DNA from 4 places in the Niveibacterium microcysteis genome. Region 2 is predicted to be linked to each of the others. Evidence: predicted binding sites of a transcription regulator. Region 2 holds the regulator's gene; each other region holds the start of a gene.

Region 1 (7,932 bases), 750 kb from region 2:
AGGCCGATGATCACGATCGGGATGAAGGAGTTCAGCAGCACGCCATTGGTGGCCGTGGTCTGCTGCAGACCGATGTAGGTGATGGTGTTGTAGCCGCTGATGCCCAGCAAGGACAGCAACAGCAACATGCCAAGGTGGCCACGCAGTGCGGCGCCGATCTGGTGGCGGTGGGGCCAGGCGAAGGGCAGGGTGCAGGCAAAGGCGAGTGTCCAGCGCCAGAAGGCCAGCGCCACCGGTGGCACATCGCCACGCAGGCCGCGCCCGACGACCCAGTTGCCGGACCAGAACAGCACGGTCAGCAACAACAGCAGGTATGGGTTGTCCAAGCGGAGTCGAGACATGGCGGGCAGTTCGGACGAACGGGCCGCCACTATGTCACCGCCCGGGGGCGTGCGCCAGCCTGGGCTGCTACAGTGCCGCCAAGCGGCTGCCGTGGCGGCCCGGCGTCTTTCAAGGAGGATGGAATGAAAATCCGTGGTTTTCTGCACCGCTTGGTGATGAGTATGGGCGTGGCGCTGTGGGCGTCGGTGGTCTTTGCGGCGACGCCGGTCGTGATCGATGTCCGCACGCCGGAAGAGTTTGCCGCGGGGCATGTGGATGGCGCGATGAACGTGCCCTACGAGCAGATCGGCGGGCGCATTGCCGCGCTGGCGCCGGGCAAGGACACACCGGTCGTGCTCTACTGCAAGAGCGGGCGCCGTGCCGGCATCGCGCAACAAACACTGCGCGACATGGGCTATTCGAAGGTCGAGAACTACGGCGGCTTCGAGGATGCACGCAAACGCCTGGCTGGCGGCTGCACCGCCGGCACCAACTGCTGATCGCGCACAGCGCAGCCGCCTAAAGCGGCGGGCAAGGTGGTTTCACCAGCGCCATCAACGCCTGAAAGGCCTGCGTCACGCCCAGTGCGGTGGCTGCACCGCTCGGTGAGCGCACCGCCGCGATTTCGCCGTCGGCGTCGTAGCGAACCGTGATCACGCCAGTGCCCAGCAGTTCGATGCGTATCGGTCTCTCGGTGTCGCCGTACGCGAATCGCAACTCGCGTTTTGCCTGCGCCCCGTCGGTCGTGGCCCACATGTGGATGACGCGGCCCCGGGTGTCGTACGCAAGGCGCACGGCTCGCCCGTCAGATGCCTCGGCAATCTCCAGCAGCCCTTGCGGGTCGTAGTGGTATTGGATGAACAGCGCGCCACTGCGCAGCAGAATCAGTTTGCCGCTGCGTGGGTGGCGAATTTGTTCCTGGTCACCCGCGCAGACGACCGGGCCATCGCAAGCGCTTGGCGCGCGAGCCGGCGCTTCGCCGGCAAATACGGGTTGAGCGACCAGCGCGAGCGCGATGCAAATCAGCAGATTTCGGATGTGTTCTTGCACGTTGCGTTCCTTGTGTCGGGCACAAGGGCTTGGACGTGCGAAGGTGTGGGACTGTCAGGCGGTGGGGCCGACCAGCGGTTGCGCGGGCTCGCTTGAATTGGCGACGACGCGGTCGCGCCCGAGTTGTTTGGCGCGGTAGAGCAGCCTGTCCGCGTTGTCGATCAGCGCATCGAGCGAGGCTTCACCGCGACGCTGGGCGACGCCGAAACTGGCTGACAGCGAGATCTCGGTATCGCCCGCGCGCAGCCGAATCAGCGCGATCTTTTGGCGCAAACGCTCGGCCAGTGCCGCCGCCTGCGTTTCGTTGGTCTCGGGCAGCAACAGCACGAATTCCTCTCCACCCCAGCGTGCCGCCACATCGCCGCGCCGCCCCGCGGCCAGCAGGATCTGGCCCACCGCGGCGAGCGCTTCGTCGCCCCGCTGGTGGCCGTAGCGGTCGTTGAGCTGCTTGAAGTGATCAATGTCGATCATGACCAGGGTGATGTCGCGCTCGCGCCGCAGTGCGGTGCTCCAGATCGCCTCGGCCTGTTCGCGGAATGCGCGCCGGTTGGGCAACCGGGTCAGCGGGTCGGTACGCGCGAGGTGTTCCGCCCGGATGCGCTCCTGCTGGTCCTGCCGGAAGCGGTGGGCAATCGCCAGCGCCAGCAGCGTCGCGTCTGCCAGCATGCCAAGCTCCACGGCGCGATAGGTCCACTCGTTGAAGGGGATGAAGCCCCATACCGCCAATGAGCTCGCCAGGGTGCCACTCATGCCGGCCACCGCTGCGGCGAGGAAATAGCGCGCCGCGGTGTAGCTGTGGCGCACCGCGAGCACACCGAGCAGCAGCATCACCAACGCAAACATCACCACGAAGCCGAACGCAATCCAGGCCGTGATTGCCTGTTGCCCTGCTGCGGCTGCGGCCCCCACAGCGAGCATGGCGGCGACACACAGCAGGTGCACCGCGTTGCGCAAGGCGGGCGCATGGCGCGCAAGATCGAGAAAGCGCGCGGCGAACTGCAGCCCTGCTACGCCGAACAGCACCATGCTGATCAGAATCACATAGCGCTGTACCCCGGGGTAGTCGGGCCACAGCCACGCGTAACCGTGCCCGGTGTAGCCCAGATTCATCAGGATGAAGGCGGCGAGGTAAACCGCGTAGAGCAGATGGCTGCGCTTGCGCAGCCCGGTGTAGAGCAGCAGGTTGTAGGCAATCAGCGCCAACAGGTAGCCATACACGAAGCCGTGGCTGTAATGCGTCCAGCGATGCGCTGTGCCGGCCGTCTCGATCGCTTGCAGCGAGGTCGGCAACACCATCGGGTCGGCGGTTGCGGCGCGCATCAGTACGTCCGTGCGGCCCGGTTCCAGATGCAGATCGAACGCGAAACCCAGGCCAGCGATCGGGCGCTGGCGCTGCGGTCGTGCGTCGCCGGTCTGCCAGTGCGCCTGCACCGTGCCGGCCTGGATCACGTAGACATCGAGGTCGTCCACCCACGGCGTATCCATGCTCAGTCGCCGGATCAGCGCCTGCGCAGCATGGTTCTCGATGCGCCAGTGCAGCCACACCGGCCGTGCCCCAATGCCGAAATCCGGCACAGGGCGGCGTGGCGTAGCGCCTTCGCCGCGCCGCAGGCGAGTCATGACCTCATCCGGCGTCAGGCGCACACCCGATTCCTGCAGGAAGTCGGCGTAATACCCCAGCGGGCCACTAGGTGGCGCCTCCGCATTGAGCGCGTGGGCCGCATCGGCCGACGCGCTCAGCAGGCAAAGCCCGGTGAGCAGCGCGGCTGCCAGTGCGCCTTCAAGCAAACGGACGATCCGATCAAGCACGTGAAGTCCCGGCCCCCAAGGTGGCGCAGCCCCCCGGCAGCGCCAATGCACTGCGGGCTCCACCCGCACACATGTCAGGGTAACAGCCGGGCTGGGGCCGCGTGTAGGGGCTGATCTGTCGTGTTGTGGCCGGGCCCCTGCCGACTCACGCGGTGGCAGGCGGCAAAAGCGCGCTGAGCAGGCTCGCGATGCCACCGATCTGCCGTGCCGGCACGCTCAGCGCGAAGCCGACGTCGCTCTCGATCGCGATCCGCACGGTGCTGTCACCGCGGCGCTGGGGCTGCGGCAGATGTAATACCAGTGGGTGTTGCCGCAGCACATAGGTAGCGATCTTGCCGTGCGGCGATTTGCCCTTGTGCTGCTTCTCCTTGCCCGCCGGCGGATCGGTGATCACGCCGAGGTAGCTGTCGGTCACCGCCAGCACACCCGCCGGCGCCGCAGGCTTCATGAACAACAGCCGCGCGAGGGGCGACACCTCGCTGGTCCAGCTGCGCACATCGCGCAGCGCGACGCCGCTTGGCGTCTGCTCCTGCAGTGCCGTGCGGAACTTGAAGCTCAGCACCGAAAGCTCCGCCTCGATGTTGCCGCCGCGCGTAGGGTTCGTTGCGGCGGGCCGGGCACCCGCGAGCATGATGAACAGCGCTTCGCGGAACAGTTCGATCGACACCATGTTGAAGCCCACCGCGCAGCCCGCGGCGCCAGCCACCGACTCGATCCGCAACTGCCCGCCGAGCAGGATCATCGTCAGCTCGATGACCGCTGCGGCGGCGAAGGGGGCGGTGCTCGTCACGGTGCCAGTGGCCGTCTTAGCGACCAGGATCCAGCGCGTGCTCGTCAAGGCGAACACATTCTCCGGGCTGCTCTGCCCTACGGTGGCAAATGCCGGCGAGTGGATGATCAATTGCAGCGCATCGGCCTCCGCGCCAAGCGCGGTCTTCAGGGCTGCGGCAAGCGCTTCGGGCAGGTCGTCCGGCGACCCGATGCTTTCGGAAAAGGGCAGGGCACGGCCCACGTTGGCGGCCTGGCGGCCAAAGGCGGAAACACGGGCGACATCAGTCATGGCGAAACAGCTTTCATCAGCGCGGCGTTATGGCCGTTGCCGGTCGGACGGCACGGCGCTGGTCGGCCGCTCTTGCGGCGGCTCGTTGTACTTGCCAGCGTACCAAGTGGGGGGTGCTATTTTTTCTCAGCGGTGAGAATGAGTTGAGCGGGCTCAAACGGAAGGCTCTGCGGTGTTGTTAGCTAGCGTTGGCCTATCTCTAAGCCCAACGCTTCGGCTTGCGAATGGCGCAGGCAATTTGCGCTGGCCTTCCCGCTGAAGCCGGGTCCCGCCCCGGCGGGCGGGGTACTTTCTTTGTGCGAACAAAGAAAGTACCCAAAGAAAGTCGCCCCGCTTCAACGCCCCGACTCTGTCGGGGTGCCCTGCGCTGCTCGAACCATCGAGTGGCTGCGGAACTCGCCCTCGCTGCGCTCGGTGCTCAGACAGTCCTCGCCACCGCCATGCTACGCATGTCGGAACCCGATGTTTCTGCGCTGCTCGGCGTTTCAGAGGGGGGAAGAAAAGCGCCGACCATCAACCGTTCTCTGCAAATTCACGGTGCGCGAAAATGGCGACGGTTTTGATCTTGGGTCCCGTCGAGAGCGCCGAGTAGCGCAGCGGGGGAGGGGCATCGGCGCGCAGCGCCGACGGCGAGGACTGTCTGAGGCCGCAGGGCCGAGTTCCGCAGCCGCCCGACTTCGCGAGCATGCGAGGGAAGTCAGGCGCAAAGCGCCTGACCGCGAACGCCGGGCGGCATTCTTTGCTTACTTTCTGGTGCCGTTGCCAGAAAGTAAGACGCCCGCCGGGGGCGGGACCCCGGTCGACGCACCGTTGCCATGCTGCGGCGGTTGCGGAGGCGTTGGGCTTCGCTGCGCTCAACCCAATCTACGCGCCTCACGGCGCTATGCGATCGTCGATGTCGGGAGTACTTACATCAACCTGTTTTCGTGCCAAGTCTCGGGCCGCAAGTGCGCGCGATTTCCTGATTGGCATAATTTGTGCGTCATAGCAGGGTGCCGCGAATTGATAGGTGCATTCGCTACTCTTGGAGTCGTGATGAAACGCGCGTTCGTTGGTTGTGTGCTCGCGGTTTCGTCGGCTGGAACGTGTCCATGGCCCCATGAGGGCGACATATCGTTGCGCGACCGCCGTCTTTGTATTGGGTGCGGCTCTGGCTCGCAGTTGGAAGTCCAACAATAACGTCGAAGGAGATGTGTGCAGATGAGAATGATCTTGGTGGGCATTTTGCTTGCTGGCACCATTGGTACCGCAAGCGCGTCGACAACCTATAGCGCGCCGGTGGGGGGAGCTGTCAATGAATGGAAACTCTCGACGGGCGCGTTTTCGTCACTAAACAAATCTGGAGCCGCGCAACTATTCGATTTCTCCGAAAACGGAGCGATTGAAGTCGAGTCCTTCTCCTTCTTTGTTCCAGATACCGCCGGGGTGTCGTACGTTGCGAGCATTCGCGAGTGGAGCCGTTATGGAATTGCTGATCAGAGCATTCTGGGCGCTACGCTCTTTTCAAAAGAGTTCAGTGCCACGGATGGCGTGATTCAGGGTTTTGCTCGGCGAGTGGATTTTTCTCCGGCACTGGCGTTGCCGTCGAATTCCCGCTTTGCGTTGACCTTGCAATTGCGCTCTGGGGCTCCACAGTACATTTACTTCGCCGACCGAGAAGCGAGTCTGGTTTCGCTCGGGGTGGGGGCATTGCAGGGGAGGCCGTCGGACAGGTTTGTCTGGATACCAACAAGTGATCTGGCCTATTCAATGACAGTTTCGGCTGTGCCGGAGCCAACTCCTTTCGCGATGATGTCGCTCGGCATTACCTTCCTAGTGGGTGTTGCGGTGCGTAGGCGCAAGGACTGAAGTGCTGCCGAAGCGTTCCAAGAAGAAGGGCCGCCCATCGGGCGGCCCTTCTCGTCACAGCGCCAGCAGAAGCACTCCGGCAATTACGCCGAATACTCCTCCATCGGCACACACGCACAGAACAAATTCCGATCCCCATACACGTCATCGATCCGATTGACGCTCGGCCAGAACTTGTTCTCGGCAACGTAAGCCAGCGGGAAGACCGCTTCTTCACGCGAATACACGCGTGACCACTCCGCCACCATCACGTCCGCTTGCGTGTGCGGGGCGTGCTTGAGCGGGTTGGCGTCTGCGGGCCAGGTGCCTTGTTCGACCTTGCGGATTTCCTCGCGGATCTGCGTCATCGCGGCGATGAAGCGGTCCAGCTCGCCCTTCGATTCCGACTCGGTCGGCTCGACCATGATCGTGCCGGCGACCGGGAAGGACATCGTGGGCGCGTGGAAGCCGTAGTCCATCAGGCGCTTGGCGATGTCGACCTCGGTGATGCCGGTGGCAGCCTTGATCGGGCGGATGTCGAGGATGCACTCGTGCGCGACGCGGCCGTGCGTGCCGCGGTAGAGCACCGGGTAGTGCGGCGCGAGCTTGGCGGCAACGTAGTTGGCGTTGAGGATCGCGTACTCGGTCGCCTGCTTGAGCCCTTCGCCACCCATCATCGTGATGTACATCCACGAGATGGTGAGGATGCTGGCCGAGCCGAACGGCGCCGCGCTGACCGCGCCCTGGCCGGCGTGTGAACGCGCGTCGGCGCCGGTGGGCTTCACGGCGTGGTCGGCCATGAACGGGGCGAGGTGCGCCGCGAGGCCGATCGGGCCCATGCCGGGGCCGCCGCCGCCGTGCGGGATGCAGAAGGTCTTGTGCAGGTTCATGTGGCTCACGTCGGCGCCGATGGTGGCGGGCGAGGTGAGGCCGACCTGCGCGTTGAGGTTGGCGCCGTCCATGTAGACCTGGCCGCCGAAGGCATGCACCGTGGCGCAGATGTCCTTCACGGCTTCCTCGAACACGCCGTGCGTCGAGGGGTAGGTGATCATCAGCGCGGCGAGGTTGTCCTTGTGCTGTTCCGCCTTGGCCTTGAGGTCCGCGACGTCGACGTTGCCGTTCTCGTCGCAGTCGACCACCACCACGTCCAGCCCGCACATCTGCGCGGTGGCCGGGTTGGTGCCGTGGGCGGACTTCGGGATCAGGCAGATGTTGCGGTGCGCGTCGCCGCGCGACTCGTGGTAGCGGCGGATTGCGACGAGGCCGGCGTACTCGCCCTGCGCGCCGGAGTTCGGCTGCATGCAGATCGCGGGGAAGCCGGTGACGGCACGCAGGTAGTCGGCGAGGCCTTCGATCATCTCGAGGTAGCCCGCAGCCTGCTCGCGCGGCACGAAGGGATGCACGTCGCCGAACTCGGGCCAGGTGACCGGGATCATTTCGCTGGTGGCATTGAGCTTCATGGTGCAGGAGCCCAGCGAGATCATCGAGTGATCGAGCGCGAGGTCGCGGTTCTGCAGCTTCTTCAGATAGCGCAGCATCTCGTGCTCGGTGTGGTGGCTGTTGAACACCGGGTGCGTGAGGATGGCATCGGTGCGCAGCAGCGACGCGGGGATCGCGCAGCTCTGCTCCAGCGCGGCGAGGTCCGATTCATCGAAGGCGCGCGCGAGTTCGCACACATTGGCGAGCCGGCCCACTTCGGCGAAGGCATTCAACAGCGTCAGCACATCGGCGCGGGTGGTCTTCTCATCGAAGGACACACCCAGCACCGAGGGCGAAACCTGGCGCAGGTTGTAGCCGGCGGCCAGCGCTGCAGCATTGATCGCCGCGGTCTGTGCGCCGGTGGCGATATCGAAGGAGTCGAAGAA
Region 2 (7,932 bases):
AACACAGCCGGGCCGAGTTGGCGCGCAAGCTGGCCGCGCACGGTGAGCCGGACGCGGTCGAAGCGGTACTCGACCGGATGAGCGAACTGGGCCTGCTGTCCGACAGCCGCTTTGCCGAAAGTTACGTGCGCAGCCGTGCCGGCCGGCTCGGCCAGCGACGCATCCAGCATGAACTCGCACAGCGCGGCGTGGATCCGGAAACGATCTCCGAAGCGCTGGCGAGTGAGTTGGGCGAGACAGAACTGGAGCGCGCCCGTGCAGTGTGGGCGCGCAAGTTCGGCAGTACGCCGGGCGATGCAAAGGAATGGGCGCGCCAGGCGCGCTTTCTGACCGCCCGCGGGTTTTCCGCGGAGGTCGTGAGAAAAGTGTTGAAAGAGCCGTTCGATGAGTCTGCTTAAGGTAGGCGGTCTATCCAAGCGCTACAAGGCACGCACTGTCGTGCGCGATGTCGGCTTCGAAGTCGGCAGCGGTGAGGTGGTCGGCCTGCTCGGCCCCAACGGCGCCGGCAAGACGACGTGTTTCTACATGATCGTTGGCCTGGTGCGTGCCGACGGCGGCACGATCACCCTCGACGACAAGGAAATCACCCACCTGCCGATCCACAAGCGGGCGCATCTGGGCTTGTCCTACCTGCCGCAGGAAAACTCGGTATTCCGCAAGCTCACGGTGGCCGAGAACATCCTCGCGGTACTTGAACTGCAGAAGCTGCCGAAGGACAAACTCGCCGCGCGGCTCGATGAGCTGCTGGGCGAGTTGGGCATCACGCACTTGCGCGATGCAACCGCGATGTCCCTCTCGGGCGGCGAGCGGCGGCGGGTTGAAATTGCCCGCGCGCTGGCCACCAACCCGCAGGTGATCCTGCTCGACGAACCCTTCGCCGGCGTCGACCCGATCGCGGTGATCGATATCCAGAAGATCATCCGCTTCCTGAAGGATCGCAACATCGGCGTGCTGATCACTGATCACAACGTGCGCGAGACGCTGGGCATCTGCGACCGCGCCTACATCATCACCGAAGGGGTGGTGCTCGCCAGCGGCCGCCCCGACGAAATCGTCCAGAACGACAAGGTTCGCGAGGTTTACCTCGGCGAGCATTTCCGACTCTGATCGCGCAACCCCCACGATGAAGCCCTCGCTCCAGCTCCGCATCTCCCAGCAGCTCGCGCTGACCCCGCAGCTGCAACAGTCGATCAAGCTGCTGCAGCTATCGACACTGGAGCTCAACAGCGAAATCGAGCGCATGCTGCTCGAGAACCCCTTGCTCGAACGCGAAGACGCCGAGTCGGACCCGGAAGCCTGGGGGCAATCCGCCACCACGCCGAGCGGCGACGAACGCACCGACACCGCCAACGATGCGGCGGCCGAAGCGGCCGAGACCTCGCCCGAACCGAGCGAGCCGAGCTTCGACGATGCCGGCAGCTATGACGACGGCCCCACCGAGTGGTCCGGCGAAGGTGGCGGCAGCGGCAATCGCGACGATGACGACGAAACGGATTTCCAGGAATTCCGTGCTGCGCAGACGAGCCTGCGCGACCACCTGGATGAACAAGTTGCCCTGATGCCGCTGTCGGACCGCGATCGCGCGCTGCTGCGCTTCATGATCGAAGCGCTCGACGACGATGGCTATCTGACCCAGCCGCTCGACGAACTGCTGGAGCTGTTGCCGCCCGAGTTTGAAGTTGACGTCGACGAGCTGCAGATCGCCCTCGCGCACCTGCAGAACCTCGATCCGCCGGGCATCGGCGCACGCTCGCCAGGCGAATGCCTGAAGCTGCAATTGCGCCTGCTGCCTGAGAGCGCTGCGCGTGAAGCCGCGATCATCATCGTTGAGCAGCATCTGGAGCTGCTGGCCGCGCGGGATTTCGTGCGACTCAAGCGGCATCTGGGTTGCAGCGACGAAACGCTGCGCGAGGCGCACCAGCTCGTTTGCAGCCTCGATCCGCGCCCCGGTGCGCGGTTTGCCGCAATCGAGACGCGATATGTGATCCCGGATGTGATCGTGCGCAAGGTGCGCGGCCACTGGAGTGCGACACTGAACCCGGACGCGATGCCCAAGCTGCGGATCAACCAGCTCTACGCCGGAATCCTGCAGCAGAACCGCGGCTCGGCCGGATCGCTGGCCGGGCAGTTGCAGGAGGCACGCTGGATGATCAAGAACGTGCAGCAACGGTTTGACACGATCCTGCGGGTATCCCAGGCAATCGTTGACCGCCAGCGGCAGTTCTTCGATTATGGGGACGTGGCAATGCGTCCGCTGACACTGCGCGAAATCGCGGAGCAGCTTGATCTGCATGAGTCGACGATCTCTCGGGTGACCACGCAGAAGTACATGGCCACGCCAAGAGGTATCCTTGAACTGAAGTATTTTTTCGGCAGCCACGTCGCCACGGATTCTGGCGGCGCGTGTTCAGCTACGGCGATTCGTGCGCTGATTCGCCAGCTGGTCGCGGCAGAGGATCGCAAAAAACCGCTATCCGATGCGCGGATTGCCGAGCTTCTCGGCCAGCAGGGGATTGTCGTTGCGCGACGAACCATCGCAAAGTACCGCGAGTCGCTCAACATCCCGCCGGTCAGCCAGCGCAAGATGATCTGAGAGGATAAATCATGAACCTGAACATCACCGGACACCATCTCGAAGTTACCGCCGCGCTCCGCGACTACGTAACATCGAAACTGGATCGCGTGATTCGCCACTTCGATCACGTCACGAGCGTTAACGTGATCCTGTCGGTGGAAAAGCTGAAGCAAAAGGCGGAAGTGACGGTACATGTACGCGGCAAGGACATTTTCGTCGAGAGCATTGACGAAGATTTGTATGCCGCAATCGACGCCATGACGGACAAACTGGACAGGCAGGTTCTCAAGCACAAGGAAAAGTCCTACGATCACGGCCACGAGGCGCACAAGCGCCAATCTGCAGAATCGTAATCACGGTCGCTCTAGTGAATCCCGGCGCGTAAGCTTGCGGAAAGCCCCCGCGCCGAACATGAGCTGACCCCGGATCTGCGCGCCTTCGGGCGCGCAGTGCATTTCTGAACCCCAAGCATGAATCTCATCGCCCCGCTGCTGCCGCCGTCCAATGTGCTCGTCGATCTTGAGGCGAGCAGCAAGAAGCGCGTCTTCGAACAGGCTGGCCTGCTCTTCGAAAACCATCAGGGACTCGCGCGCAGCGCCGTCTACGACGCGCTTTTCACGCGTGAAAAGCTCGGCTCCACCGGCCTTGGACAAGGCATTGCGATTCCGCACGGCCGTATCAAGGGCCTGCGCGACGCCGTCGGTGCCTTCATCCGCCTTGCGCAGCCCGTGCCATTCGAGGCCCCGGACGGCAAGCCGGTGAATCTGATGTTCGTGCTGCTGGTGCCGGAAAGCGCCACCGAGCACCACCTGCGACTGCTATCGGAGCTCGCACAGATGTTCTCCGACCGCAGCTTCCGCGATGCACTGGCGCAGGCCAGTGATGCGTCCGAGGCCCACACCCTGTTCGTGAACTGGAACCCGAATGCGGCGAACTAGCGTCGCCCGGATCTACGAGGACAACCGCGACCGGCTCGGCCTGAGCCATCTCGCCGGCCCGCTCGATGTCGAGGTTCAGGTTCCAAACGAGAAAGTGTGGCCAGCCGAGCTGGTAGGCCACCTCAACATCATCCACCCGAACCGCATTCAGGTGATGGGCGAGGCGGAGCTGGGCTGGATTCGTCGCCAGGCACGCGACAAGGTACAGCATCAGCTGGAAAGCATCCTGCTGGCGCACCCGCCAGCGATGATCGTGGCGGACGGATGTGAAGTGCCGCCGCTGATCCAGAGTGCGTTCGAAAGCGCACGCGTCGCAATGTTCACGACCTCGGCCGAGACGGCCCGCGTGATCGATTCGCTGCGCACCTATCTTGCGCGCAACCTTGCCGAGAAAACCTCGCTGCACGGCGTGTTCATGGATGTGCTCGGGCTCGGCGTGCTGATCACCGGCGATTCCGGCGCCGGCAAATCCGAGCTTGCGCTCGAACTGATCTCGCGCGGTCACGGTCTCGTCGCGGACGACGTGGTCGAAGTGTCGCGCATCGCGCCAGGTGTGCTGGAAGGGCGCTGCCCGCCAATGTTGAAGGACTTCCTGGAAGTCCGTGGCCTCGGCATCCTGAACATCCGCACGATCTTCGGCGAAACCGCATGCCGCCGGAAGATGAAGCTCAAGCTGGTGGTACATCTGCATCGCCAGATCCGCGGCGAAAGCGCGCAGATGCCGCGCCTGCCGCTGGAAGACGACATGCAGGATATCGTCGGTGTGCCGACTCGCCGCGTCACCCTGCCGGTTGCCGCCGGCCGCAACCTTGCGGTGTTGCTGGAAGCGGCGGTGCGAAATACCATTCTTCAGTTACGTGGCATAGACTCGATGCAGGAATTCGTTGATCGCCAACGCTCTGCGCTGGATCTCGACGAAGAAGACCTGTAGCCCGAACGCTCGCATCTCCTTCCGCCACATCGGTGGCGGCTCTACCCCAATCTCTCCTCCGGAGGCCTTGCATGAATAAGCTTGTGATCCTGGCTGCAGCTCTGGCCGCGCAGTTCGCCCTGCTCCCCGCCCACGCCGCCGACGAGGCGAAGAAGCCGACTGCGCAGCAGGAAAAGATGAAGGTCTGCAACGAGAAGGCGACCGGCATGAAGGGCGATGAGCGCAAGAAGTTCATGAGCGACTGTCTGAGCGCCAAGCCCGCTGCCGCCGAAGCCGATGCCAAGGCACCCAGCGCCCAGCAGGACAAGATGAAGGTTTGCAATGAAAAGGCGACGGGCATGAAGGGCGATGAACGCAAGAAGTTCATGAGCGACTGCCTCAGCGCCAAACCCGCTGGCGCGCCCGCCGCCGATGCGAAAGCGGACGCCAAGTCCAGCACCTCTCAGCAAGACAAGATGAAAGTCTGCAACGAAAAGGCAACCGGCAAGACGGGTGACGACCGCAAGAAGTTCATGAGCGAATGCCTTAAGGGTTGAACCCTCGCCGCTGCGACCAAACCCCGCCCTTAGGCGGGGTTTTTGTTTGGAGCCAAGGCGCGGCTGGCCGCTGCCGCTAGAATTCAGAGGCGGAGTCCTCAGGGGTAAGGCCATGACAGAGCCTGTGCTGATCGTGATGTGCAACTTTCCTGACGCGGCGACGGCAGAACGCATCGCGCAGCGTCTTGTGGAACGTCGGCTCGCCGCCTGCGTCAACATCCTTGCGCCGATTCGTTCGATCTATCGCTGGCAAGGCGCCGTCGAACAGGCAGAGGAAGTGCCGGTCCTGATCAAGACCGCCGCATCCCGCTACGCGGCGCTCGAAGCAACGTTGCTAGCCGAGCACCCCTATGAGGTGCCAGAGATTCTCGCAGTTGAAGCAAATCGCGGCGCCGCGGCCTACCTGCAATGGGTGGTCGCGATGACCGAACCTGACGAACAATTGCCCGACGGGCTCTAGAAACACGACCGATGAAGTTCCTGATCTCGCTGTTGCTTTGCTGCCTCACAACAAGCGCCCTTGCGGCGCCGGAATTGCTGGAACCCGAGAAGGCGTTCGGCGTCACGGCCGAAGCCAAGGACTCGAAGACGATTTCGCTGCATTTTGCGATCGAGAAGGGTTACTACCTCTACAAGCATCGGTTCGCATTCGAGCCCAAGGACGCTACCTTGACGCTCGCACCCGCCAGCTACCCTGCCGGCGAGCGAAAGCAGGACGAGTTCTTCGGTGAAGTGGAGATTTTCCGCGGCGACCTCGCAGTCTCGGTGCCCGTTGCGTCCGGAGCGCTCGGCAACGGACAACAGCTGAGCGTTACATACCAAGGCTGTGCAGACGTGGGGGTTTGCTACCCACCGCAAACGACATTGGTGACGCTCGGCGGCGCCGAAGGTGGCGGCTTGCTGTCGCGCGCGCTTGGCAAGCTCGGTGCTCGTGACGAACCCGCCCCGGCTGCCACCGCGCCCGCGATCGCGGCGACAGTGCCGGTCACCGCGGACGAGAGCGGGCGTCTTGCTGGGCTGTTGAGCACCGGCAAGCTCTCATTGATCCTGCTGAGCTTCTTCGGTGCCGGTCTGCTGCTTGCCTTCACGCCTTGCATGCTGCCAATGCTGCCGATCCTCTCCGGCATCATCGTAGGCCAGGGCGCACACGTGACCCGTGCGCGCTCAACCGCCCTGGCAGGCGTCTACGTGCTGGGCATGGCGCTGACCTACGCGGTGGCGGGTGTAGCGGCGGGTCTTTCCGGCACGCTGCTGTCGGCGGCATTGCAGAATGCCTGGGTGCTCGGCGGCTTTGCGGCGATCTTCGTCGTCCTTGCATTCGCGATGTTCGGCTTCTACGAACTGCAACTTCCCTCGGCATTGCAGAGTCGCCTTTCCGACCGCGCCAACCATCAGCGCGGCGGCTCAGTGCTGGGCGTGGCGGTGATGGGCGTGTTGTCGGCCCTGATCGTCGGCCCCTGCGTCGCGGCGCCACTCGCCGGCGCCTTGCTCTACATCGCCAAGACCGGTGACGCGCTGCTCGGCGGCGTGGCGCTGTTCGTGATGGCGCTGGGCATGGGCGCCCCGCTGATTCTGGTGGCCGTTGCCACGCGCGGCCTGCTGCCGCACGCCGGCCCTTGGATGGAGTCCGTCAAGCGCAGCTTTGGCGTGATCCTGCTCGCGCTCGCGCTGTGGCTGGTCACGCCGGTACTGCCGCAGGTTGTCGTGATGCTGGCGTGGGCCGCGCTTGCGATCGTGTGCGCCGTATTCCTGCATGCGCTGGACCCACTGCCACCGCAGGCAAAGGGCGCGCGGCGCTTCTGGAAGGGGGTCGGGGTACTGTTGCTGATCGTCGGCAGTGCGCTGCTGATCGGCGCTTTGGGTGGCAGCCGTGATCCACTGCAGCCACTCGGCTTCCTGCGCGGTGCAACGGCCGCCGAGGCCAATACGAAACTGCCGTTCCAGCCAGTAGCCAGTGTTGCAGAGCTTGATGCCCGGCTCGCCGAAGGGCGGCCGGTAATGCTCGACTTTTACGCGGACTGGTGCGTCAGCTGCAAGGAGATGGAGCGCTTCACCTTCAGCGATCCGCGCGTCGCAGCAGCCCTGAAAGACACGCTGCTGCTAAAGGCGGACGTCACCGGCAACACCGAGGCGCACCAAGCGCTGCTGAAGCGCTTCGGGCTGTTCGGCCCGCCCGGCATCGTCTTCTTCGACGCTGCCGGGAAGGAAATCGATTCGAGCCGGGTCGTCGGTTTTCAGCCCGTGGATGGCTTTCTTGCGACACTCGCAGCACGCAGCGCGCAAAAAAGTGGGTCGTGAAGCCCCCGCCTCACGACCCGATACGACTACCGACCACGAACCTCGGATCCGTGGTTTGGACCACCGGAGCCGAAAATCCCGCCACAAGGGAGCCATGCAACGGGATCGGGGCGCATTCTGCCTTAAAGGTGAGGCACCTGTCTATGCGCATGGCATTTTTGTGTGGAGTTCTTCGCAGCTCAGCAAGCCGACACAGGCACTTGCGACGCTTGCATTGTAGACGACCGGTCTAGTACGATTCGCCCCATGAACCGGACCACTGACACCCGCGAGCACATCCTGCAGACCGCCGAGAGCCTGATTCTCGGCAAGGGCTTCGCCGCCGTGGGGCTTGGCCCGATTCTCAGCGCCGCTGGCGTACCCAAGGGCTCCTTCTACCATTGGTTCCCCTCCAAGGAAGCGTTTGGGGTGGCCTTGCTCGAGCGCTACTTCGAGCGCTATCTCGAAAGCCTCGATGAGCGTTTTGGCAGCGCCGCCGGCACCGGACGCGCGCGGGTGCTCGGCTATTTCGCCGACTGGATGGACCGCCAGCGCGACGGCGGCTGCGCGCAGCAATGCCTCGCGGTAAAGCTGGCCGCCGAAGTGGCCGACCTCTCCGAGCCGATGCGCCAGGCACTCGAAGTCGGCACGCGGCGCATCACCGCGCGAATTGCG
Region 3 (7,932 bases), 1.9 Mb from region 2:
AGCTCGGCGCGCAGGGCGCCCGCGGCCTTCATTGCCTGCAGGATCGCAATCATGTCCAGCGGATTGGCGCCCACCGCATTGATTGCTTTCACCACATCCGCCAGATTGGCGCCGGCCTTCACGCGGATCAGATTGCCGGGCTCCTGCTTGATGTCGACCTGCGCGTTCTGCACGTTGCGCGTCTGCCCGTTCGAGAATGCGCCCGGCTGGCTGACCTGGTTGTCGGCCGTCACAGTCACCGTCAGGTTGCCGTGCGCGACGGCGCAATCTTGCAGCTGAACCGCGCGGTTCATCACCACCGAGCCGGTACGCGAATTTACGACGACCCGCGCCATGCCTTGCTCGGGCGTCACGTCGAGGTTCTCGATCATGCCGAGGAAGGCGACGCGGCGATCCGGTTCCGCCGGCGCCTTCACCTGGATCCTGCGACCATCCAGCGCAGCCGCCAAGCCGCTGCCGAGGTTGCGGTTGATCGCATCGGCCACTTTCTGCGCGGTGCCGAAATCGGCGTCCTTGAGCTCCACCGACACCGTATCCTCAGCCCCGACCGGCATCAACACCGCTCGCTCCACGGTCGCGCCACCCGGAATGCGGCCCGCAGACAGATGATTCACGGTGACCTTCGAGCCGCCTCCACCGCCGCTCGCACCGCTGATCACAAGGTTGCCTTGCGCCAGCGCGTACACATTGCCATCCGCGCCCTTCAGCGGCGTCATCAGCAGCGTGCCGCCCTTGAGGCTCTTGGCGTTGCCGAGCGACGAGGCGGTCACGTCGATCGCCTGACCCGGCTGCGCGAAGGGCGGCAGCGTGGCGGTCACCATCACCGCGGCGACGTTCTTGAGTTGCAGGCTCACGCCCGGCGGCAACGCGATGCCCATGTTCGACAGCATGTTCACGATGCTCTGCACGGTGAACGGGGTCTGCGTTGTCTGGTCGCCGCTGCCGTCCAAACCCACGACCAGGCCGTAGCCAACCAGCGGGTTGCTGCGCACGCCTGCGAAGTTGGCGATGTCCTTGATGCGCTCCGCACTGGCCGCCACGCTGCCAAGCAGCAGCGCCGCGGCGAGCATTCCCCGAATCCATCTGCGCATGTCGTTTCCTCAGCTTCCTGCGTCCCGGGCCCGCGCCGACAATCAGAACGGCGAAATGACCTGGAAGAAGCGCGTCAGCCAGCCCATCTGCTGCGCATCGTCGATATAGCCGCTGCCCTTGTATTCGATGCGGGCATCGGCCACCTGCGTGGAATTCACCGCATTGGCGGCCGTCACATGCATCGGATTCACGACCCCCGAGAAGCGGATGAATTCGTCGCCCTGGTTGATCGCAACACGTTTCTCGCCCGAAACCAGCAGGTTGCCGTTCGGGTACACGTCGATCACCGTGACGGTAATCGTGCCGGTGAAGTTGTTGTTGGCCGACGATGCGCCCTTGCCAGAGAAGGTGTTACCGGTGCTTGCCGCCAGATCGAGCCCCTGCAGGTACTTGAGCGGCACCTTGGTCATGGTCGGAATGCTCGCGCTGATTTCCGAATCGCGGCTCGCGCTGCTGTTGGCGTTTTTCGTTGCGGCAGTCTTTTCGACCAAATTGATCGTCAACGTGTCGCCGACGAGGCGTGCGCGGCGATCTTCGAACATGCCGCGCTGCGCGGCATTGGTGCTGAACAGCGAACCCGCAATCGGCTCGCTCACCGGGCGCGGTTGCGCCCGTGTCGTCATCGGCTGCTGCACGTTGGTCATCGGCGGCGTCACGCAAGCCGTCAGCAACGCGGCCGACATCAGCATGGTCAGTTGAGCGAGCCGGCACATGATCATCCCCTTCAGAGTTGCGAGAGGCGGCCCAGCATCGCGTCTGCGGTACTCACAACCTTGGAGTTGAATTCGTAGGCACGCTGCGTCTGGATCAGCCCGACTAGCTCTTCCGCCACGTTCACGTTGGAGGTTTCAACGTAGTTCTGATTCAGCACACCCGCACCATTCGTACCGGGCGTCGTCGGCGTCGGCGTGCCGCTCGACGCAGTTTCGAGGAACAGGTTTTCACCAACCGACTGCAATCCTGCCGGATTGACGAACGTAGCCACCTGGATCGTGCCGATCTGCGTCGGCGCTGCAGTGCCGGGCGTCGTGACGCTGACGACGCCGTCCTTGCCAATCGTCACGGACTGGGCGTTCGGCGGGATCGTGATCGACGGATCGAGCGGATAACCGCTCGATGTGACCATCTGACCTGTGTTGTCCTTCTGGAAGGAACCGTCGCGCGTGTAACCGAGCGTGCCATCGGGCAGGAGGATCTGAAAATAGCCTTCGCCCTGGATTGCGACGTCCAGGGTGTTGCCGGTCTGCTGAAGGTTGCCCTGGCTATGGTTCTTGACCGTGGCGACCGGGCGAACACCGGTGCCCAGCTGCAGGCCGGACGGAATCTGTGTCTGCTGCGAGGACTGTGCGCCGGGCTGGCGCAAGGTCTGGTAGAGGAGATCCTCGAACACCGCGCGAGCACGCTTGTAGCCATTGGTGCTGACGTTCGCAAGGTTGTTCGAAATGACGTCCAGCTGTGTTTGCTGGGCATCGAGACCGGTACGGGCCACCCAAAGTGCGGGAACCATGGTGCTTCTCCTTCTACACGCGTGACACCATTGTCGGCGCCCGCATCAAGCGACCTAGCCCGGATAAGCGGGCAAAGCCGGCTTCAATTCATCGTCCTGGTCAGGTTACCGACAGCACCTGATCCGCCGCCTTCGCGTTGGTATCGATCGCGGTCATCATGCGGGTCTGGGTTTCGAACTGGCGTGCGAGCGAGATCATCTGAACCATTTGCTCAACGATGTTCACGTTGCTCGACTCGACGTAACCGCCGGCAACCTTCACCGCTGGGTCGGCTTCGGCCGGCTGCCCGCTGGCGAGGCGGAAGTAGCCATCGTCACCACGCTGGATCTGCGCCTCTTCCGGGTTCACCAGCTTCAGGCGCCCCACCACCTCGGCGTTGTTGCGGCTTCCGGTACGCGGAATCGCACTGATCGTGCCGTCACCGGCAATTTCGTAGCTGTTATCGGGGGGCAACGCGATCGGCCCGCCCTCACCGAGCACCTGCAGGCCACGCTCGTTGACCAGCTCGCCATTGGCGCTCACTTCGAATCGGCCGGCGCGGGTGTAGGCCTCGCCACCGTCCGGCGTTTGCACCGCGAACCAGCCCTTGCCATTGATCGCAACGTCGAGCGCGCGGCCGGTCGATTGCAGTGCGCCAGGGGTGAAGTCGTTGGCCACACTCGCGTCGACAACAAAGGCGCGCGACGGCAAGGCCTGCGTCTGGACCGGCACCGCCCGCAGGCGATGCAGTTCCGAACGGAAGCCGTCGGTGGTGGCGTTGGAGAGGTTGTGTCCAACCGATGCCTGTTGCAGCAAAGTGCTCTTGGCGCCGGTCATCGCTGTATAGATCGCACGGTCCATTTGTGGTTTCCGTTTCCGTTGGCTTGACTGCTTTGGCTACGTGCGGGTCACAACCCCCCCTCAGCCGACCCTTACCGCAGGTTGACCAGGGTCTGCAGAATCTGATCCTGCGTCTTGATCGACTGCGAATTCGCTTGGTAACTGCGCTGCTGGGTGATCAGATCGACCAGTGCTGCGGTCAGATCGACGTTCGATTCCTCCACCGAACCGGCCTGCACCAGGCCAAGGCTGCCGGAGCCCGGGCTACCAACCAGCGGCTGACCCGATTCGGGCGACTCGCCCCACAGGTTCTGGCCGAGCGAGAGCAAGCCATTCGGGTTGGCGAAGCTCGCCAGCACGGTTTGGCCGAGGATCTTCGACTGGCCGTTGCTGTAGCGGCCCTGCAGCGTCCCGTCCTGCGCGATCGTGACGCCCGAAAGACGCCCAGACGCGTAACCGTCTTGCACTTGGCGGTTGATGCCGAACGCGCTGCCGTACTGCGTCGTGCCAGTGAAATCCAGATCAAACGAAATCGGCGAAATGGCACCAAACGACGCTGCAATCGTGGCCGTCATGGCAATTGGCATAACCGTCGTTAGCTTGCCAGAGGAATCGAAAGCAAGCGGCGTTGGCCCTGTTGTAACCGCGCCATCAACCGAAGTGTGCATGTCCCAGTTGCCTCCGCCGGTCTTCACGAAGTACATCGTGTAGATGTGGGAGTTACCGAGCGAATCGAAGATCGATACCGATGTTGACGAGTTGTACGAAAGTGGGTCTGGAAGCGGCGCAGCGGCCGTGCTTGTGAATGGCACCGTAGGGACGGCCTGGCGCGAGTCGAGGTTGATACCCATCTTCACCGACTCGGTCTGCTTCGGTTGAAGGTCCGCCGTGTTCAGAAAAATGTCAGTTGGCGTTGCCGGCAAAATAACGCCAAGAGAGTTGGCTGGGTAGCCTTGTAGGCGATAGCCAGCGGAATTGACGATGTAACCATTTTTGTCGATTTCGAATTGCCCGTTACGGGTGTAGGAGATCGTGCCACCAGGCTGCTGCACCCGGAAGAATCCGTTGCCGTTGATCGCCAGATCAAGCGGGTTGCCGGTCGGCGTTATGTTGCCCTGGTTGAAGAGCTGTGCCACTGCGCCGACGTTCACGCCGATACCCACCTGCACGCCGGCTGCTGAGCCGTTGAGTGCTGCGGCATAGACATCGTTGAACTTGGTCTGCGCGCTCTTGAAGCCGATCGTGCTGGTGTTAGCGACGTTGTTGCTGATGACGTCGATCGCCTTGGATGCGCCGTTAAGCCCGCTGAGGCCTTGCTGGAATGCCATGGTCCTTCTCCTTGCCCGCTCAGGACAGAATCCGCTTGATATCCGACATCGAGAACATGCCGAGCCGGCCTACTTCAATATCCACACCCTTCGCGCCACGCACGATGCTGCTTACCGTGCCCAGCTGCAGAGCCGTGGCCTCGACAGCCTTGTCGCCCTGCACGGCGCTGACCTTGATCGTGTAGTTGCCGGCGGCCGCATCGGCCCCTGCGCTGGTCTTGCCGTCCCAGGTGAAGACATGCGATCCCGCATCGAGATCGCCGAGGTCCAGATTGGCGACCTCTGAGCCGCTCGAATCCACGATCGAAACCTTCACTTTGTCCGCCGCCGAGGCAAGCTCCACGCCACCAAGTGCCTGACCGTTGTAGAGCTGAAGGCCCTTTCCATCGACCAGCACGCCACGGCCGACCATTGCTGCCGCCTGCATCGTCTCGTTGGTCTGGAAGGTGCCCAGCATCGACTCGAGTGTGCTGTTCACCTTCTTCAAACCATCCACCGTGCTGATCTGCGCAAGCTGCGAAGTCATCTGCGAGTTGTCCAGCGGATTCATCGGATCCTGATTCTTCAGCTGGGTCGTCAGCATGGTCAGGAATCGATCCTCTGAGACTGCATCGGTGCTCGTGCTGCTCTTCTTCGTCGTGCCGTTGAGGCTGTTGAGCAGATCCGAACTGACGACGCCTGCGCCACTCGTGGTGTTATTCGAGATAAACATCTGTCAGCTCCTGCTTAGCCCTGACCGATTTGCAGCGTCCGCTGCATCAAGGTCTTGGCGGTATTCATCACTTCGGTGTTGGTCTGGTATGAGCGCGAGGCCGACAGCATGTTGACCATCTCTTCAACCACGTCGACGTTCGGCAACTGCACATAACCTTCCGGGCTCGCAGCCGGGTTCTTCGGGTCGTACACCATGCGGGACGGCGCAGCCGACTCCACCATCTGCTTTACGTGCACACCCATTGCGCCGTTGCCGCCCATCGGCGTCGCCTCAAAGATCACTTGTTTGGCGCGATAGGGCTGGCCGTCGGACTTCACGACGCTCTCAGCGTTGGCGAGGTTGCTCGCGACCGCGTTGAGGCGTACCGACTGGGCGCTGAGGGCGGATCCTGCGACGTTGAAGACGTTGAGCATGCTCATGATGGCCGCCCGCGCTTACTGGTTCTGGATCGCTTGCTGCATCGAACGCAGCAGGCCGTTGATGAAGGTCAGGCTCGCTTCGTACTGCACGGCGTTCTCTGCAAACGCGGAGCGTTCGACATCCATATCCACCGTGTTGCCATCGACCGCCGACTGCTCTTCCTGGCGATACTTGACGAACGGCGCGAGCGGCGCCTTGGCGCCACCCTCGATATGCCGCTGCGCGGTTGTCGTCAGCGCGAGCGGTTTGACCTTGCCATCCAGTGCGCCCATGAGCGCCTCCTTGAAATCAATGTCCCGCGCCTTGTAGTGCGGGGTATCGGCGTTTGCGATGTTGGCCGCGAGCAACTCCTGGCGATACGCCCGCGTGTTCAGCGCGGCTTGCTGGAACCCAAGGTGGCGGTCTAGAGCGGTCATGGTCATCGCAAATCTCCTGGTGGCCCGGTCTGCGGGAAGCGGTCCGAAACACCCGCCTATCCCTTTGCAGCTTCCGTGCCAGCATTCTCAGCGCAGCCGCCTCGCGGCCTTGCGCCGAAAAGACCCCGATTCAGGCGGCAATTCGTGCGCATGCTGCCGCCGCTGCCGGCAAGCCTTGCCGCCATCACGGCAAACGCGACCCGTGTGACAATCGCGCCATGCTCGCGAAGCCAGTCCGAACCATCCTGCTCACCGCCTTGCTGCTGCTCGCTTCACCGGCCCGAACGGATACACCGTCAAGCGCTGCGCAGGCGGCCCTGCGCGAAGCGGTGACCCAGTTTCTGATGCGCGAGGCATCGCGCAACAGCGGCGCCGTGACAGTCGAGATCGCCGACGCTGCGATCCCCCGCAACGCGAAACCCTGCGATGCGCCGCAAGCCTTCTTGCCGAGCGGCCAGCGCGCCTGGGGACACACCACCGTGGGCGTGCGCTGTCCACAGCCGGCCTGGACGCTGTTCATTCCCGCGCGGGTGCGGGTTGAGGACGACTACCTGGTTGCGGCCCACCCGCTTGCCGCCGGCAGCGTACTCGGCGCCCAGGACTGGGAAGTTCGTCGCGGCGACGTCGCGGCTTTGCCGCCAGGCACCCTCACCCGCCCGGACCAAGCGGTCGGGCGGACGTTGCGGCAGGCGGTACCCGGTGGCACTGCGCTACGCAGCAACCAGCTTCTGGTGGTGCAAGCAGTGGAACGCGGCCAGCGGGTTCAGGTCATATCCCATGGGCCGGGCTTCCAGGTGGGCAACGAAGGCATTGCCCTCACTGCCGCCGCGGACGGGCAGCCGGTTCAGGTCCGGCTCGACTCTGGCCGCGTACTCCAAGGCATCGCTCGCTCGGGCGGCCGGGTCGATGTCGGCCAGTAACACGCAGCGCGTCGGCGCAATGATGAAAAATGGTTAAAGTTCCGTGAGATAGCGCCGTTAAACCTGACAACAAGCCGAAGAAGACCCTGCAAACGGAGCATGCTCCTGCCCGCAAGGTGTTCGAACAGGCGAAAACAGGAGCGACATCATGAAGATCGAAGGTTCGTATAAGTCCGTCGGCAATGCCGGCGACGTGAAGGCGCGAGGCACTCGCGAGAGCGCGGCAAAACCCAGCGCCGACGCGGGTTCCAAGGTCGACGTATCACCCTTGGCATCGCGTTTGCAGCAACTGGAAGGTACGCTCGCCGGCGTGCCTGAAGTCGATGCCGCGAAGGTGAGCGAGCTCAAGCAAGCAATCTCCGACGGCCGTTTCCGTGTCAATCCGGAAAAGGTGGCCGATGGCTTGATCGAAAGCGTCCGTCAGATGCTGCAGTCCCAGCCGCGCCAAGCTTGACGGCGCGCATGACAAGTCTGCATAGCGCTTGAACCCGACCGCCCTGCTCCAAGCCCAGTTTTCCGCTCTGCTGGCTGAAGTTTCCGGCCAGCTGGAGCGGTTTGTGCGCCTGCTGGAAGACGAGCACGAGTTGCTTGTCACCGGCCAGGTCGAAGCCCTGCTGGGCTTGGCGGAAGACAAAACCGCTGCCGTACGTCAGTTGCAACAAGCGGAGAACGCAAGGGCGCTGCTGCTCAGTCGATCCGGCATTGACGCGCGGG
Region 4 (7,932 bases), 920 kb from region 2:
GCGCACGGCACGCAGGACGACGTGGTTGGGTTGCGACTTGGCGAAGCGGCGCGCGACACCTTGCAGGCTGAGGGCTACGCAGTGGAATGGCGCACCTATCCGATGCCGCACTCGGTTTGCCTTGACGAGATCCGCGCGATTGGCGCCTGGCTCACGACACGCTGGCAGACCGCGCAGCGGGCCTGAAGCAGCACAAGAAACGCGGGCGGGGTCGCCCCCACCCGCCTTGGTCGCTCAGTCGGCGCTCTTGGCCTTGCGGAACTGCTGCGCCCAGGTGAGCAGCGCACCGGAAGTGCGCGTCTGGATCCACACCCGGCCCTTGCCGCGGAAGCGGCAGACAAAGCCCTCGCCGGAGAAGAACAGCGATTTGTAGCCGCCGAACTTCTCGACGCTGTAGTTGAGCCCCTCGGTGAAGGCCACGATGTTGCCGGTGTCGACGACGTATTCGCCATCCACATCCTTCGCGATCATGCCGCCGTAGGTGTTGAACCACAGATCACCAGTGCCCGATGCGCGGATCAGGAAGAAGCTCTCGCCCGAGAAGAAGCCTTTCGTGAAACCCTGCCACTTGCTCTCGATCGTGACATCCGGGTCGCACGCGACGAAGGCGCCGTTCTGCAGGTAGATCACGTCACCGTTCAGGTAGACATGCCCGATGTCGCCGGGCGCGCCCGGCGCGATGCCGATTTCACCCGGCACCTTCTCGGCGCTGAACTCGTTGATGAAAATCGATTCGCCGGTGATGAAACGCCCGAGGCCGCCACCGAGCTTGGTCTTCATGCGGATGTGGGTGTCCATCGTCGCCATCGCCGAAGCTTCCACCTTGATCGTGTGGTTGGCCGGCAGCTTCACGGTGAGGAAGGCAAAGTCAGGCGCACCCTCGATCGCAAACTTGAAACCGGGTTGCTCCGCTTCCGGTTCGATCACCGCTGCGGGCGCAACGGCAGCGGGTGCGGGTGCGGGTGCGGGTGCGGGTGCGGGTGCGGGTGCGGGTGCGGGCGACAGTACCGCCAGTGCGGCAGGCTGCATCGGCGCAGCTACGGCCGTCAGCCCCATCTTCAGCAACGCGGCGCAGTAACGCTGGGCCGTAGCCTCGTCGAGGTCCACCTTGATCGCACGCGGCAGCGTCGCCAGCACCTCGGCAGCCTTCTCCGGCGTGATCTTGAACGCCGTGGCAAATGCCGCCTGGGCGCCCGCAACATCCGCCACGGCGTAACCGGTCACGCTCACTTTGAATGACATCTCGTGTCCCCTTCCTGTTACTTGCGCGGCTTGAGCGTCGGGCGCAGCGACATGCCGAAGCTGCCCGGGTTATGCGACTGGCACCACACGGTGCCACGGCCCTTGAACTTGCAGACGAGGCCTTCGCCACCCAGCATCGAATGCAGCCAGCTCTTGCCCGCCTTGGTCAGCGAGAACTCCAGCGTCTCCTGGAAGGCGACGATATGGCCGGTATCGACGATGTGCTCGCCGTCGACCTCGATCGGATAGATCGCCCCAAAGGAACTCAGCACCACCTTGCCGCGCCCGGAGAGCTTGAGCCAGAACAGGCTTTCGCCCGACAGCAGGTTCTTGAAGCCCTGCCAGGTCGTATCGATGTCGACACCCTGCTCGCAGGCGACGAACGAGCCGGCTTGCACCAGCAGCGCATCGCCATCCAGCGTGTAGTCCATCATGTCGCCGGCCAGTGCCGTGCCCAATACCACTTCGCCGGGCCCGCTGCGCGCAGTGAAGTGGTTGAGGAAGAACGACTCGCCACCGAACAAGCGCTTGGCCGCCTTCAGCAGCCCGCCTTTGCCGCGTTTGTGCGTAGTGGTTTCGATATCGAGCTGGCCGCTCATCGCGATCATCGCGCCCGATTCGGTCGTGCAGCTCTCGCCTGCGGCCAGCAGCAGCGTTGCTGCGGTATTGCCCGGGCGATGAATGAATTCGACTTGCATGCGCGCCTCGCTCAGCTCAGTTTCGGGTTGATCCAGCCGGTCAGGCCGGAGAGGCTGCGCGTCTGGATCACCACGCGGCCCTTGCCGCTGACACGCGTGACGAGCCCTTCGCCGCCGAAGAGGCTGGAGAAGATGCCGCCGGCCAGTTGCAGGCGCAACTTGATCCCCGGTTCGTAAGCAACAAGGTGGCTGTTGTCGACGATGTACTCACCGTCGATCTCCCTATCGAGCAGCGCGCCGTAAGCGCCGTACCACAGCGTGCCGCTGCCTTTCACGACAGTGCGGAACAGCCCTTCGCCGGCGATCCACGACACGAAGCCGGCAAAACCGACGCTGAGCTTGAGCCCTTCGGTGCTGGCCAGATAGGCGCCGGGCTGCAGGTAGAAGGTGTCGTTGTGCAGTTCCAGCGCACGGATACCGCCCGGTGTGGGCTGCACCAGCGTCAGCGAACGCGGGCGCTTGGTGTTGTTCTTGAAGACGTTGACGAACAGCGTCTCGCCGGCGAGGTACTTGCGCAGCAGGCCGGCGAAAAAGCCGCCATTGAAGCGTGCCTGCAAGTCGAGGTCGGCCGACATGCTGCTCATCGCATCGGATTCGGCGACCACGCTGTCGCCGGGCTCCAGTGTCAGGTCGACATAGGAAAAAGCATCACTGCCGCGGATTTCCGCTTTCATCGTCGTCTTTCGTCGTGGTTGTACTGGCCAGGCGTCTCATTCGGCGCCGGCATTCATTCCGGGGTATTCACAAACGCTTGAACCTGCGCCTTCAGCGCCGCAAAGGCCGCGCGATCGTCGCGCCAGGTCTGGGCTGGCAGCTTCGCCAGCCGAGCCTGCAGCTTGGCGATGCGCTCATCGGTGTCGGGGTGGGTGCCGAGGTAGGCCATCGCGCCGCGCGCAGCATCCTGCGCATCGGCGTCGCCCAATTGCTTGAGCTGTTTGCGCTCTTCTTCGCGAATCGTGCGGAAGAATCCGATCAGGCCGCCCGGGTTGATCTGCGCACGCGTCAGCAGGTCGAAGCCGGCACGGTCTGCCTCGCGTTCGAAGTCGCGCGAATACTTCTGGTTGATCAGCATCGGCGCCGCACCGGCGACGGCGGCAATCAGGCCGGAGGCATCGCCGATCAGCGCCTGCGCCACCGCATAGACGCCGACGCTCTTGATCACCGAGCGCAGGCCGTGCTGCTCGGTCACATGCGAGATCTCATGCGCGAGCACGCCCTGCAGCTGGTCGGGCGAAGTCGCCTTCAGGATCAGCCCGGAGTGAATCACGACCTCGCCGCCCGGCAGCGCGAAGGCGTTGAGGCTGGGGTCGTTGATCACGTGGAAGTGGTAGCGATAGCGGTCACCGGCCTGCGCCACCAGGGGTGCCACCAGCGGTTTGAGCAAGGCCTCGGCCGTCTTGTCCGGCATGAAGGTTTTCTGCACGCGGAACTGCTTGATCGCCGTCTCGCCGAGCGATTGCTCCCAATCGGCCGGCAGGCGCCGCGCCACCACGGCACTGAGACCATCGAGCGAGAAGTAGAGCGCCAACGGCAGCAAGACAATCAGGCCCAGCACCGTGGCAAGACTGCCCCAGCCGAGCAAGCGGCGCTTGCGACGATGCTGCCGCAGGCGCTGCACGGCCGGGTGTTCGGCCAGCGCGGATTCCGCCAGCAATGCATGGTCGCTGGTATAGAGCTGCCACGCCGGCAGCGCCGGATGGGTGATGAAGACCAGGCGATCGCTCGCACCACCGAGGCTGAGCTGCAAGCCCGCCAGAGGCAGATCCACCGCTTCGCCGGCGCCCTCGAAGTGAAGCTGGCCGGCGCGCACCGCCAGCCGCCCGGCGCAGCGCCCACCGGGCAGGTTTTCGTTGAAGGCTTGCGCGTCGAATGCGCGATCGGCAGTCATCTGAAGCGTCGATTCCTGTTTGTTTTACTTGTGCCGCCGACTGCACTTGCCACGGAGATCGCGGCAGGAGCCACGACAGCTCTTCAGGCGGAAACCATAGAACAAGCCAAGCAAAATCGCAGCGCGCGCTCGGCAAACGGCGTGCGCAATTTGGGTAAGCGCGCACGATTTCCGCTGCGGCCCAACCAAAATCGCCAAAATTATCGAAGTCGCATTTTCTTACAGCTTTGGCCCGCTTGAAACTGCGCTTGATCAAGCGAATGGGCCCTCTGGGCAGCCAGCACGACCGGGTGGTGTGCCAAACATCACGGCGCACCGGCCGAATCGTGAATTTGTTCCTGTCGACAGAACTATCAAAGTCGCCTGATCGCCCAGCCGAATCTACGTTTTTGTTGAACTGGCACGATTGCTGCTGGTGCAGCACATCACGACAAAGTGGATTCACCATGTCATTCCGCGCACTCACCCTGCTCTGCTGTGCCCTCGTCTCGCACTCTGCCGCCGCTTATGTCATCGACGGCAACCTTCAATCCGACTGGTCGATCAACAAGGCGACCATGACCCCCGGCGCCAGCGTCAAGGGCTATACGGTGGAAGACTGGACACGCAACAGCAGCGGCTACCTCGACCCGGGCTACGGCGGGCAGGCCTACGACGCCGAGGCGCTGTACGTCGACTACGACGCCACCTACCTCTACCTCGGCCTCATCACCGGCCTGAACCCCGCCACGCGCATGGGCAACAACACCTACGCACCGGGCGACTTCCTGATCGATTTCGGCCGCGACGGCAAGTTCGAATACGGTTTCACCACCACCGTGATCAAGAACGCGAACGGCAGCCTCTATCGCCCGACGATCCAGGTCGGATCGCTGTACCGCGTCGGCGACGCCGCCAACGGCTGGTACTTCGGCCTGTGGGACAACCAGAACAGCAGCTATGCACGCGGGCGTGACCCGGTCGCGGTGAAGGCGGGCACGCTGGTCGGCAGCGGCCAAATCGCAACCGGCGGTGCAGTCACCGGCTACGGCAAGTACAGCACCGACACGCATTACATGATCGAGGCCGCGATTCCGCGTGCGCTGTTCGGCGCCGACTGGGGCCTGCCGTTTGATGTGCAGTGGGCAATGCTGTGTGGCAACGATGTGATCAAGGCCGATCCGCCGCTGCCCACGCCCGAACCGATGAGCCTCGCCCTGGTCGGCAGCGCACTCGGAGCACTGGCACTGAGTCGCCGTCGGCGTTCAGTGTGAGCCGGCATACCGTCTGATCGTCACCCCGCGCGCGGCGCCCGCCGCGCGCAAATTGCCGCGAATCAAGGAAGCACCGGGGCGCGCGGCCGATGCTGCGCCCCATGAACGCACGCATCGAAACGGAAGCCACGCTTCCCTACTACGCCCCCAGCGGCGACGAGGTCGCGCTCTTCGAGCAAGCCTGGCGCAACCGCTTGCCGGTGCTGATCAAGGGGCCGACCGGCTGCGGCAAGACACGCTTTGTCGCGCACATGGCCGCGAAGTTGGGCCTGCCGCTCTATACCGTGGCCTGCCACGACGATCTGTCGGCCGCCGACCTCGTCGGTCGCCACCTGATCGGCGACGGCAAGACGGTGTGGTGTGACGGCCCGCTGACCCGCGCGGTGCGCGAAGGCGGTATCTGCTACCTCGACGAAGTGGTCGAGGCGCGCAAGGACACCACCGTGGTGCTGCACCCGCTCGCCGACGATCGCCGCGTGCTGCCGATCGAGCGCACCGGCGAGCAGCTCGAAGCGCCGCCCGGCTTCATGCTGGTGGTGTCATACAACCCGGGCTACCAGAACTTTCTCAAGAGCCTGAAACCCTCGACGCGCCAGCGCTTCGTCAGCCTCGCCTTCGACTTCCCGACCGCAGAGCGCGAGATCGGCATCCTGACCGGCGAAACCGCCTGCGATCCGATGCTCGCGCGCCGCCTGGTCTCCATCGCCGGCAGTCTGCGTACGCTCAAGGACGTCGACCTCGAAGAGGCGGTATCGACACGCCTGCTGGTTTACGCCGCACGCCTGATCGGCTCTGGCGTCGCGCCGCTGGTGGCCTGCCGTGCCGCAATCGTCGAAAGCCTGACGGACGACCGCGAAATCGCCGAAGCCTTGATGGAAGTCGTCGCCGCGACGTTCGGTGCCTGAGCCCAACGTGCCGATGCGCGACGCCGATGATCCCCGCCCGCTCGCCGTTGCCGCCGAGGCGCTGTACCTGATCAACCTGATGCTTGCCCCGGGCCTCGCCTTCGCGGTGCTCGCCTGGCTCTGGTGGCGGCGGCGCGCCAGCGCGCATCCGGTCGCGCGAGTCCATCTGGAGCAAGCCTTCCGCGTCAGCCTGGTCGGCGGCGCGTTGATCTTTACCACGCTACTGATCGGCGCGATCGGCGGTTTTCGTGGCCCGGGTGTGTGGGTGGTCGTGATCCTCTACTTCACGGTGGTGCACTCGTCGCTGATCCTGCTCGGCGTTGTCGGCCTGGTCAAAGCGATCAACCGCGAAGCCTGGCGCTACCCGCTGATCGGCTGATACCCCATGAGCGCTCCCGCCGCCGCGCCACGCCGCGTGATCCCGATTGCCAGTGTCGACGCCCCGCGCCGCCACCGCCTGCAGACGCGTCGCACCCTGTTCCAGGCCGGCTTCTTCGTGCTGTTCATTCTCGCGCCGGTATTCAACCTGTTGCGGTACGACCTTGTTGCCGGTCATGCCTGGTTCCTCGGAATGCCGTGGCATATCGGCCTGGATGACTTCGCCGCGGGGCGTATCGATGCCGCGCAGGCTGCAGCGCAGGTGCTGCTCAAACTGCTGCTGCCGATCCTTGCCACCGCGGTGGCGGTGCTCGGTGTCGCATGGCGCTGGGGCCGGCTCTACTGCGGTTGGCTGTGCCCGCATTTTTCGGTGGTCGAAACGGTGAATCGCTTGATGCGCCGCGCCAGTGGCAAGCACAGCGTATGGGACGCCCACCCCGGCCCGCTGCTGCAAGACGGCGGCGAGCGCTGGCTGATCCGCCCGAACGGCAGCACCGAGCGGCTCGACGCGCGCTGGTGGTTCGTCGTCGTGCCGTTCGCAGTCGGCTTCGCGTTCATCTGGGCGGTGGTGCTGCTGACTTATCTGCTGCCGCCCTTCGAGATCTATCACAACCTCTTCACTGCATCGCTGACCCGTAACCAGGCGCTGTTCATCGGCGTCGCCACGCTGGTGCTGACGGGCGAATTCCTCTTCGCGCGTCACCTGTTCTGCCGCTATGGCTGTGCGGTGGGCATGCTTCAAAGCGTGGCGTGGATCGCGAACCGCCGCGCCATGGTGGTCGGCTTCGCGCGCGAACGCGCGGCGGACTGCGCCACCTGCCCGCAAACGCTGGGGGCCGGTGAAGCCGCATGCGCCGATGTCTGCCCGATGCGGCTCAATCCGCGCGACCTCAAGCGCCGCATGTTCGCCTGCACACAGTGTGCGCAGTGCGTGGTGGCCTGCAGCGAAATCCAGACCGACAACCCCCGCGGCAGCCTGCTTGAATGGACCAGCGGCGACGCCGCAGCGCACCGCGAAGGCGGCTTTGCCCACAAGAAACACCAGGAGTGAGCGATGGAAGAAGTCGTAGGCGCCGCATGGCACCGCTTCATCACCCGAATCGCGAACCGCAGCTACCCCGAGGCCGCGGTGCAACTCGACGAAGTCGCCAACCTTGCGGGCCCACTGCTGCGTGCATTCGGCGGCGAGCCGGGCCTGCGTGTGGCAAGCGCTGGCGAGACCCGCCACAGCGCACGTCGCCGCTTGATCGACCACATCGCCGCCACCGGCGACAAAACCACCCACGCCGCGCTGGACAGCGAAACCCTGCGCCTGCCGGAACGCATCGCGCTGTTCCCGGAACGTGCCCGTAATCGCGAGCTCTACCTGTGGTTGATCGCACTGGCCGGCGAAGTCAGCCGCCAGCCCTTGCCGGCGCAGCCCGCCGCTGCGGACGCACCGGCACCCTCAGCCCGGCCCGATGCCACGCTCTGGGCTCGCGCCCGCGACATCGCGCGAGTGCTGGTGCTGATGCGCCCAATCGAATGGGACAAGGCCGACACCCGCACCCATGCCGCGCGCGACGCTT

Evidence for each region. The regulator sigma-54, encoded in region 2, starts transcription at its own class of promoters, with help from an activator protein. The targets are predictions, from matches to a motif close to TGGCACGCTTNCTGCTNA.
Region 1: the regulator sigma-54 is predicted to act here: its motif matches at 5,207-5,224, upstream of JY500_RS04215 (PEP-CTERM sorting domain-containing protein).
Region 3: the regulator sigma-54 is predicted to act here: its motif matches at 6,362-6,379, upstream of flgB (flagellar basal body rod protein FlgB).
Region 4: the regulator sigma-54 is predicted to act here: its motif matches at 4,227-4,244, upstream of JY500_RS18475 (PEP-CTERM sorting domain-containing protein).

The regions. Positions count from the first base shown of each region.
Region 1 covers NZ_CP071060.1:897,267-905,198, forward strand. The annotation lists gene JY500_RS04190 (DMT family transporter) at 1-341, opposite strand, end outside; gene JY500_RS04195 (rhodanese-like domain-containing protein) at 465-821, shown strand; gene JY500_RS04200 (hypothetical protein) at 841-1,371, opposite strand; gene JY500_RS04205 (diguanylate cyclase) at 1,426-3,180, opposite strand; gene JY500_RS04210 (hypothetical protein) at 3,326-4,240, opposite strand; gene JY500_RS04215 (PEP-CTERM sorting domain-containing protein) at 5,441-6,088, shown strand; gene gcvP (aminomethyl-transferring glycine dehydrogenase) at 6,172-7,932, opposite strand, start outside.
Region 2 covers NZ_CP071060.1:151,174-159,105, reverse strand. The annotation lists gene recX (recombination regulator RecX) at 1-398, shown strand, start outside; gene lptB (LPS export ABC transporter ATP-binding protein) at 385-1,107, shown strand; gene JY500_RS00700 (RNA polymerase factor sigma-54) at 1,124-2,593, shown strand; gene hpf (ribosome hibernation-promoting factor, HPF/YfiA family) at 2,605-2,928, shown strand; gene ptsN (PTS IIA-like nitrogen regulatory protein PtsN) at 3,046-3,513, shown strand; gene hprK (HPr(Ser) kinase/phosphatase) at 3,500-4,444, shown strand; gene JY500_RS22360 (PsiF family protein) at 4,516-4,980, shown strand; gene cutA (divalent-cation tolerance protein CutA) at 5,093-5,440, shown strand; gene JY500_RS00670 (protein-disulfide reductase DsbD) at 5,452-7,278, shown strand; gene JY500_RS00665 (TetR/AcrR family transcriptional regulator) at 7,525-7,932, shown strand, end outside.
Region 3 covers NZ_CP071060.1:2,006,913-2,014,844, reverse strand. The annotation lists gene JY500_RS09170 (flagellar basal body P-ring protein FlgI) at 1-1,091, opposite strand, end outside; gene JY500_RS09165 (flagellar basal body L-ring protein FlgH) at 1,134-1,805, opposite strand; gene flgG (flagellar basal-body rod protein FlgG) at 1,817-2,599, opposite strand; gene flgF (flagellar basal-body rod protein FlgF) at 2,700-3,440, opposite strand; gene flgE (flagellar hook protein FlgE) at 3,512-4,747, opposite strand; gene JY500_RS09145 (flagellar hook assembly protein FlgD) at 4,767-5,459, opposite strand; gene flgC (flagellar basal body rod protein FlgC) at 5,474-5,881, opposite strand; gene flgB (flagellar basal body rod protein FlgB) at 5,897-6,304, opposite strand; gene flgA (flagellar basal body P-ring formation chaperone FlgA) at 6,517-7,218, shown strand; gene flgM (flagellar biosynthesis anti-sigma factor FlgM) at 7,367-7,672, shown strand; gene JY500_RS09120 (flagella synthesis protein FlgN) at 7,701-7,932, shown strand, end outside.
Region 4 covers NZ_CP071060.1:4,053,221-4,061,152, forward strand. The annotation lists gene JY500_RS18450 (alpha/beta hydrolase) at 1-186, shown strand, start outside; gene JY500_RS18455 (TIGR00266 family protein) at 235-1,242, opposite strand; gene JY500_RS18460 (TIGR00266 family protein) at 1,260-1,940, opposite strand; gene JY500_RS18465 (TIGR00266 family protein) at 1,952-2,614, opposite strand; gene JY500_RS18470 (M48 family metallopeptidase) at 2,668-3,828, opposite strand; gene JY500_RS18475 (PEP-CTERM sorting domain-containing protein) at 4,275-5,081, shown strand; gene JY500_RS18480 (CbbQ/NirQ/NorQ/GpvN family protein) at 5,183-5,986, shown strand; gene JY500_RS18485 (magnetosome magnetite crystal formation protein family) at 5,979-6,365, shown strand; gene JY500_RS18490 (4Fe-4S binding protein) at 6,372-7,415, shown strand; gene JY500_RS18495 (nitric oxide reductase activation protein NorD) at 7,419-7,932, shown strand, end outside.